DNA from 2 places in the Nesterenkonia lutea genome. Region 1 is predicted to be linked to the other one. Evidence: predicted binding sites of a transcription regulator. Region 1 holds the regulator's gene; the other holds the start of a gene.

Region 1 (4,361 bases):
GACGGCTGCGCTCGAAGTGCTCAGGCGCGGCTCCAGGTCCGGAGGCGTCCGGGTCGGAGGTGTCGGTGGGGTCGGGCGGGGAGGTTTCAGGCGTGGAGGATTCGGGCGTAGAGGCGTCGGGCTGGGAAGAGTCGGGCTGGGAAGTCACCGCTACAGGATAGCGGAGGCCCCCTCCAGGAACTCCTGCAGCAGCGGGCCGTTGGTGGAGCCGCCGAACTCGCCCTCCTCCAGGAAGATCGCCACAGCGAGGTCCCCCTGCATCGCGATCGCCCACGTGTGGGAGTAGGCGTCGTCCCCCTCACCCCGTTCCGCGGTGCCGGTCTTGGCGTAGATGGGCTCCCCGGGGATGGCCCCCATGGACTCCAGCGAGCCGAAGTTCACGGTGTCCGTCATCAGCGTGCGCAGGTCCTCTGCCTCCTCGGCGCTGAGGCCGTCCTCCGGCGCGGCCGGTTCCGACTCGGGCACCACGAGGTGAGGCTGCACGGTCTCCCCCGCGGCGATGGATGCGGTGACCGTGGCCATGCCCAGAGGCGAAGCCTCCACATTGCCCTGGCCGAAGAGGTTCGAGGCATGCAGGTTCTGCTCGGAGTCCTGCGGGATCGATCCCATCCGGGCGGGAACGCCGATGCTGGGATCCTCGCGCAGGCCGAGGTCCATGGCCGCATCATGCACCTCAGAGGAGGTCACGTCGTCCCAGGCGTCGGCGAAGACGGTGTTGCAGGAGACCGCCACGGCGTCGCGGAAGTCGATGCTGCCGAGGTAGTTGGCCGGGAAGCCGGAGTAGTTGCCGAACTCCTGACCGTGGACGGTGGTGCGGTCGGTGCACTCCACGGAGGACTCCGGGGTCAGGCCGTCACGGAGCATGGCCAGGGCCGAGACCACCTTGAAGGTGGAGCCCGGCGCGTAGGTGGACTGGGTGGCGATCGGCACGTAGCCGCCCTCGGGGTCATGGCTGGCGGCGGCCAGGATGCCGCCGTCGGAGGGACGGATGGCCACGATGCCGGCAGCGGTGTCCTGCTCGTCTGCGATGTCCTGTGCGAGGTTCTGCAGTCGCGGAACCATCGTGGTGTCCAGGTCGTCTCCCGGCTCTGGCTCCACCGCGTACAGGGTCTCCCCCTCGAGCTGGATCTCCATGCCCGGTGTGCCGCGCAGAGTCTCCTCATAGGCGGACTGGATTCCGGAGAGGCCGACCGTGTCACCCACGGCGAGGCTCGGATCGGATTCGAGGATCTCGGCGGTCACCGGTCCCACCCGGCCCAGCAGCAGCGGAGCGAAGTCGCGGGAATCAGCCAGCGGCATCTGGTCGTAGACGGATGAGGCGCCGGGGATCGCCTCCACCTCGGTGGCGGTGACCTCGCTCTCGGCGCGGCGCAGCGTGATCGCCTCGACGAAGGCGAGCTCACCGCCGGCCACGACGGTCTCGGCATAGGCCTCAGCGTCGATGTCGACCAGCTCGGCCAGCTCCTCGGCGGAGGTTCGCAGAGTCTCCGCGTCGGCGGGCTCGCCGTCCTCGGCCAGCCGGGACTTGTCGATGCCCAGCCGCACGACGTCGCGGTTGTAGACCATGGCCCGGCCCTCGTCGTCCATGATGCGACCACGGTCCGCCCCTGTGGTCACCAGGTTCAGGGCCTCCTGGCCGCTGTAGTCCGGGAGGATGATCTCCGGCGTGCCCTCCACGGCCCAGGTCTCGGCCTCCTCGTCATAGACGAGCTCGGCGGTGGTCTCGTAGCTCCAGGTCTCGCCCTCGATGCCCAGCTCGGAGAGGTCCCAGCTGTGCTGCAGCGGGACCGTCGCGGTGACCGGGCGCGGGGAGTCCTCCCCCGGTTCATCCAGCGCGATCACCCCGGGGGTGACCGAGGGGGTGATCTCCTCGAGGTGCTCGTGAAGGTTCTCCACCGCGGAGGTCAGTGACTGCGCGTCGCCCGAGGCGAAGTCCAGCGAGGAGAAGTCCCCGGAGCTCACCGCACCGGCAAGGGACTCGGCCGCCTCGTCCACGGTCTCCGCCGGGTCAGCGCTGCAGCCGGTCATGAGCATGACGGCCGCGACTCCCAGCGCGCCGACGGCAAGGGAACGGGGAAGCTTCGAGGCAGACATGTCCTCCAGTATCCCGGGCCGACCGGCGCGGGGAAGGGAGGACTCGCAGGACAGAGGTCAGCGCGTCAGCCCAGCGCCGGCCGAGGCGCAAGCCAGCACCGGCCGAGGTGCAGGCCAGGGCCGGGATGAAGACTCAGCGGCGGCGCGGGCCGGGGTCCCAGAGGACCAGCGCCTGGGTGCTGGCCCGGGGGCGTCGGCCGCGGGCCACGGTGACGACATCGCCGTGGGGGCCGACGGCGAAGATCCGGGGCTTCGTGGAGTGCCGTTCGGATTCGCGCAGCTCGTGACGCAGCACGTCCACGGTCTCCTCGAGGACCTCGACGCGGTTCTGCAGCTCGAGGATCCTGCGGATGCCCTCGAGCGAGACGCCTTCCTGGGAGAACTGCTGGATCTGCCTGAGCTGCTCGATGTTGTACGGGGAGTACCTGCGGTGGCGTCCGCCCTGGCGGCGCGGGGTGACCAGACCGATGCGGTCGTACTGGCGAAGGGTCTGGGGGTGCATGTCCGCGAGCTCGGCCGCCACAGAGATCACGAACAGCGGCGCGTGCCGCTGGTCCGCCTCGAGCATCCGTGCGTTGAGCACTGTCCGGGCATCCATGATCACAGCACCGCCTTGGCCTCGAGGCCTTTCCGGGGATCGATGCCCCTGGTGGCTTCCGCGTAGGCCCTGACGGCTTCCAGAGCCTCGGCGGGAAGGTCCTTGGGAACCTGGACCTCCAGGGTCACCAGCATGTCGCCCGCAACTTCACGGCCCTTCTCCCGACGACGCACACCGTGGCCCTTGAGCCGCAGCACGCGCCCCGAGGCCACGCCTGCGGGAATCTTGATGTGCACCTTCTCCCCGTGGACGGTCGGGACCTGGACAGTGGTGCCCAGCGCGGCCTCGTCGAAGGCCACGGGAAGGTGAATGCGGATGTCATCGCCCTCACGTTCAAAGAACCTGTGTCCGGAGATGGCGACCTCCACGAGCAGGTCGCCGGCGCCACCCGGTCCGCGCTGACCCTTGCCCTTGACCCGGACCTTCTGCCCGGGTCTGATGCCGGGCGGGATGCGCACGTCGATCACCGTTCCGTTGGGCTCGCGGAGCCCGACAGTGGTGCCGCGGATGGAACCGGCGAAGGAGATCGTGGTCTTGGAGGTCCGGTCCGCTCCCTTGGCGGGAGCTCCACCGCCGAAGCGGCCTCCGCCGAACCCGCCGCCTCCGAATCCCCCTCCGCCGAAGAGGTCGGAGAGGTCCGGACCGCCGGGGGTCTGTCCCCCTGCGGTGCCACGGCCTGAGCCGCCGTTGAAGAGATTCCCGAAGAGGTCCTCGAAGCCGCCGCCGGCGGCGCCGCCCGGGCCCGGGCCGCCCGAGAAACGGGCACCCGAGCCCATGGCGCGCACGGCGTCGTACTGTTCGCGCTGCTTCTTGTCTCCCAGCACGGAGTGGGCCTCGGCGATGTCCTTGAACCTCTGCTCAGAGGCATCATCCCCGGGGTTCTTGTCGGGATGATGCTTCCGGGCGAGCTTCCGGTACGCCTTCTTGATGTCCTCCTCAGAGGCATCGCGGGAGACGCCGAGGATGGCATAGAAATCTTTATCGATCCAGTCCTGTGAGGCCATGGCGCCTCCCTCCTTCCTTGTCTCTCAGCTCAGTTCTCGGCGGGCCCTGAAGAGACCATCACCTGGGCCGCCCGCAGCAGGCGGTCGCCGTGGCGATAGCCGGCACGCAGCACCACGGCCACATGGTCGGCGGGGATCTCATCGTTCGGCTGGGTCATGATGGCTTCATGCTGGTTGGGATCGAAGGCCTCCCCGATCTCTCCCACCACCACCAGGCCCTGCTGCTGCAGCACCGACTCCAGCCGCGAGGCGATATGTGCGAAGGGACCGTCCTGGAGATCCCCGGCCTGGCGGGCCGAAGAGATGTCATCCAGGACCGGCATCAGCTCGGTGATGAGCTGACCCTTGGTCCGGTCGCGCTCGGTGGCGCGATCACGCTCCACCCGACGCCGGTAGTTGACGTACTCAGCCTGCAGCCGCTGCAGATCAGCCTGCAGCTCGGCCTCGCGGACAGCGTCCTCAGCAGTGTCTGCCTCGTCCTCTGATGCCATGACCGTCTCGGCGATCTCCTCCTCCTCGGTGCCGCGGAGGAACTCATCGGCTGCGTCGATGCGCTCCTCCGGCTCCGTCTCCACGCCGCCGGTGATGCCTTCATCACCGGTGACCTGCTGCAGCTCGGGCTCCTCGGCGACCCGTGGGTCGATGTCCTCGGAGGAGACGCCGGC
Region 2 (4,361 bases), 630 kb from region 1:
TGTCGGTCCTGAGCCTTGATGATGTCGTCGGCAGTCTCACCGCGCAGTGGTAGCTCGCAGGGGCCGCCAAGCTGTCTACAGGTCATCGTCTTCATCGTTGTTCCTTCCATCTTGGTGCGTCAGTCGTGGGTTCGTCGGAGGTTCTACTTCTATGACGAGTGGGACAGCACGAATGTGACCGCAGGCCTAGCCGAGCCGAGAGGGAGCGGGTGTCGGTTACCTCTCGTGGTTCCCGGTCCGCCGGGCAAGTGAGGTCAGAACGTTCTGTCGTGCCCGGAAGGTGATGCTCTGGACCAGGCCGCCAGAGATGGTGAAGTCGAACGCCACGCGGGGTTGTCCTTGTTGGAACCACGCAGCACCAGGACGCCCGTCGATGAGGACAGGTAGCGCCGCTTTCGCGGCACCGTCGAACATCGCTGCGACGTTGTGTCGCCCTTCAATCCGTCGGGGGGTGCCGGCTGCGATGGCTTCGGTATCTGCGGTGAGGAGGGCATCGGGGGCGAGGAGGTGAAGAAGACGTGCGAAGTCACCACTTCGGGCAGCTGTAAGGAAAGCGTCGACCACTTCCCAGCTAGCGGGAGTTCCCTCTGGGGTGCTGGCCGTGACTTTGGAACGCGCTCTCGATGCCAGTTTGCGGGCTGCTTGTGGCGAGATGTCGAGAACACTCGCGATGGTGCGGAAGTCCACGCCGAAGGTGTCATGCAAGATGAAAGCTACGCGCTCAGGTGGCGAGAGGCGTTCGAGGACGATGTGCAGGGCAACTCCGACAGTGTCCGCCAGAACCACATGATCGGCTGGATCCTCTGCAGTCTCTGCATCAGTGAACTCGAGCTGTTCTCTTGGTTCGGGGGTCTTCGAACGAAGACGGTCCAGACACAGACGCGTCGTGACGACGGTCAGCCAAGCAGGCACGTTCTCGATCACACTTGCAGTGCCGTGAAACCGTATCCACGCCTGTTGGAGGATGTCTTCCGCCTCGGTCCGATCGCCGAGCAACCCAGCGGCTAGACGTACAAGCCGCGCACGCTCCGCCTCAAATTCTTCGATCTGGCCCATAGGTTCAAACCATAGATCGTGACGTCCTGCGGTGCGGTCGCTCCACATCGACATTGTTGCAGAACCCAGATCTGCAACAGACGTACTGGAACGCTCACGAATGACGCGGCGTGCCACGTTCCATTGGGCACTGACCGAAGCGGCACGCCGAGGCGAGCTGTGAAACGACTTGGACTTAGAAGCGTGTAGAGACCTCATCAACGGTTTGTGGCGGTGGTTCAGCTAGAGGTGTCTGAGGTAGCGCTCGGGCGAGGTGAGGAAGGCTTGCCAGCTGGTGACAAGCTCGAGATTCTTCCACTGCCGAGGACGAAGACCCCAGCTGCCTACTTCGAGGATCTGAGCATTTGGCAGGGCGGCCAGGAGAGGTGAGTGTGTCGAAAGGATCACCTGGGACTCTCCTGTCGCCACGATTTCTTTCAGTACGCTGAGCAACGCTAGGCAACCAGAGAAGGACAGTGCTGATTCTGGCTCATCGAGGACCCAGAGGCCCGGTCCACGAAATCGATCACCCACGAGTTCGAGGAACGATTCACCGTGGGACATCTCGTGGAAGGCAACGTCCGGTCGCCCGCTCGTGCTGGGGTTCGACTCGAGGTAGGTGTAGAAGCCGTGCATCGTTTCGGCTCTTAGGAAGTACCCGCGTCGGGTGGTGCCGGCGTTGCGGACCACTTGGAGGTGGTCGGCGAGCACCGACTCCGTTGAGCGTGTCCTGTGCTGGGCTCCTGTCGAGCCTCCCTCGGGGGACAGCCCGTACGCCAACGCGATTGCCTCGATGATGGTCGACTTGCCGGATCCGTTCTCACCCACCAGGACGGTAGCCAGGCCGAGATCCAGTCCGTGATCGAGGATCGTAGCTACGGGCGCCAACGTCGCCGGCCAAGTCTGCCGGTCCAGGGTGTTGGCAGGATGTTCGGTCAATCTTCGGATTGGAAACCGTTCGAAGGCCATGCGGTCAGTGTGCCAGCCACAGCGCTGGATCTGGGTTGCGCGGGGGAGACCGGCCTGCGGGCACCCGTAGACGATCCTTGAGAAAGCTCTCGTCTAGGAGCTCGCAGTGGCTCGCAGATGTTGGAAGAGACCTAGATAACTCCGTTACCAGGCATGACCGAGGAACGGGTCCCTGCGCGGAATACTTCCACCTCTCCCAAAGTTGAGTAGGATGGACTCAAGTTTCTGAGACGCGGGTGAGCAGCCAGCGTCAAACACACACCGGGAGGGGCAGACATGGACGTCAAACTCACGACCAAATCACAGGAGGCCGTCTCGGCCGCCGCGATGAACGCCAACACCGCGAGCAACCCGCAGGTGGAGCCCGCGCATATCCTCAAGGCCCTGATGGACCAGCGGGAATCCATGGCGGTGGCGCTGCTCAAGGCCGCCGGCGCCGATCCCGATGCGGTGAGCACTCGCGCGTCAGCCATCATCAAGTCTCTGCCCGCTACCAGCGGGGACTCGGTCGCTGCTCCCCAGTTCTCCCCTGCGGGGCTCAACGTGATCAAGGCGGCCCAGGCGCAGGCTGAGGACTTCGGAGATGAATTCGTGTCCACCGAGCACCTGCTCATCGGTGCCGCCTCTGACGGCGGACCCGCCGGCAGGACGCTGGCCGAGGCCGGTGCCACGGTGGAGGCGCTCAAGGCGGAGCTGCCCGGACTGCGCGGAGACCGCAAGGTCACCTCTCCGGACCCCGAGAACTCCTTCCAGGCGCTGGAGAAGTACGGCACGGACATGACCGAGATCGCCCGCTCCGGCAAGCTGGACCCGGTGATCGGACGCGATTCCGAGATCCGTCGTGTCGTCCAGGTGCTCTCCCGCCGCACCAAGAACAATCCGGTGCTGATCGGTGAGCCCGGGGTCGGCAAGACCGCCGTCGTCGAAGGCCTGGCCCAGCGCATGGTCGCCGGTGACGTCCCCGAGTCGCTGCGCGAGAAGACCCTGATCTCCCTGGACCTGGGCGCCATGATCGCCGGAGCGAAGTATCGCGGCGAGTTCGAGGAGCGGCTGAAGGCCGTGCTCGAAGAGATCAAGTCCGCAGAGGGCCGGATCGTGACCTTCATCGATGAGATCCACACCGTGGTCGGCGCCGGCGCCTCCCAGGGCTCCATGGACGCTTCCAACATGCTCAAGCCGATGCTGGCCCGCGGTGAGCTGCGGCTGATCGGCGCCACCACGCTGAATGAGTACCGGGAGAACATCGAATCCGACGCCGCCCTGGAGCGCCGCTTCCAGCAGGTCTATGTGGGCGAGCCCTCAGTGGCCGACGCCATCGCGATCCTGCGCGGGATCAAGGAGCGCTACGAGGCCCACCACAAGGTGGGGATCGCGGACAACGCCCTGGTCGCCGCCGTCACGCTCTCGGACCGCTATATCAGCGGGCGGCAGCTGCCGGACAAGGCCATCGACCTGATCGACGAGGCCGCGTCCCGGCTGCGCATGGAGATCGACTCCGCCCCGGTGGAGATCGACGAGCTGCGCCGCGTGGTGGACCGGCTCACCATGGAGGAGCTGGCCCTGGCGAATGAGACCGACCCGGGCTCAGCCGACCGCCTGCAGACGCTGCGCGCGGACCTGGCCGACAGGCGCGAGGAGCTGGCCGAGCTCACCGCGCGCTGGGAGGCCGAAAAGGGCGAGCTCAACCGGGCTGGTGAGCTGCGGGTGCGGTTGGACGAGCTGAGGTCCACCGCCGAGCGCGCCCAGCGCGATGGCGATCTTGCCGAGGCCTCCCGGCTGCTCTACGGGGAGATCCCTCAGGTGGAGAAGGACCTGGCCGCCGCGGAGGAGGAGGATGCCTCCACTCCCGCGCCGGAGAAGAAGATGGTCGCCGATGAGGTGGACGCCGACGGCATCGCCGAGGTCATCGCCGCCTGGACCGGCATCCCCGCCGGGCGGCTGCTCCAGGGGGAGACCGAGAAGCTGCTGCAGATGGAAGAGCTCATCGGCTCCCGGTTGATCGGCCAGACTAAGGCTGTGGGCGCGGTCTCCGACGCCGTGCGCCGGGCCCGCACCGGCGTGGCCGACCCTGACCGGCCCACCGGCTCCTTCATGTTCCTGGGCCCCACCGGCGTGGGCAAGACCGAGCTGGCCAAGGCGCTCGCGGAGTTCCTCTTCGACGACGAGCGCTCCATGGTCCGGATCGACATGTCCGAGTACTCGGAGAAGCACTCCGTCTCCCGCCTCGTCGGAGCACCCCCAGGCTATGTGGGCTATGACGAGGGCGGTCAGCTCACGGAAGCTGTCCGGCGTCGTCCGTACTCGGTGATCCTCCTCGACGAGGTGGAGAAGGCCCACCCGGAGGTATTCGACATCCT

The links. Region 1 encodes HspR, which represses chaperone genes until heat shock. Its sites were predicted from a motif close to AAGTTGAGTCNNNNNGACTCAACTT; they were not measured.
Region 2: the regulator HspR is predicted to act here: its motif matches at 2,204-2,228, upstream of clpB (ATP-dependent chaperone ClpB).

What each region holds. Positions count from the first base shown of each region.
Region 1 covers NZ_JADBED010000001.1:2,166,801-2,171,161, forward strand. The annotation lists gene trmB (tRNA (guanosine(46)-N7)-methyltransferase TrmB) at 1-148, opposite strand, end outside; gene H4W27_RS09920 (penicillin-binding transpeptidase domain-containing protein) at 151-2,094, opposite strand; gene H4W27_RS09925 (heat shock protein transcriptional repressor HspR) at 2,228-2,692, opposite strand; gene H4W27_RS09930 (DnaJ C-terminal domain-containing protein) at 2,695-3,696, opposite strand; gene H4W27_RS09935 (nucleotide exchange factor GrpE) at 3,726-4,361, opposite strand, start outside.
Region 2 covers NZ_JADBED010000001.1:2,794,985-2,799,345, forward strand. The annotation lists gene H4W27_RS12740 (hypothetical protein) at 1-95, opposite strand, end outside; gene H4W27_RS12745 (sigma-70 family RNA polymerase sigma factor) at 217-1,056, opposite strand; gene H4W27_RS12750 (AAA family ATPase) at 1,279-2,004, opposite strand; gene clpB (ATP-dependent chaperone ClpB) at 2,281-4,361, shown strand, end outside.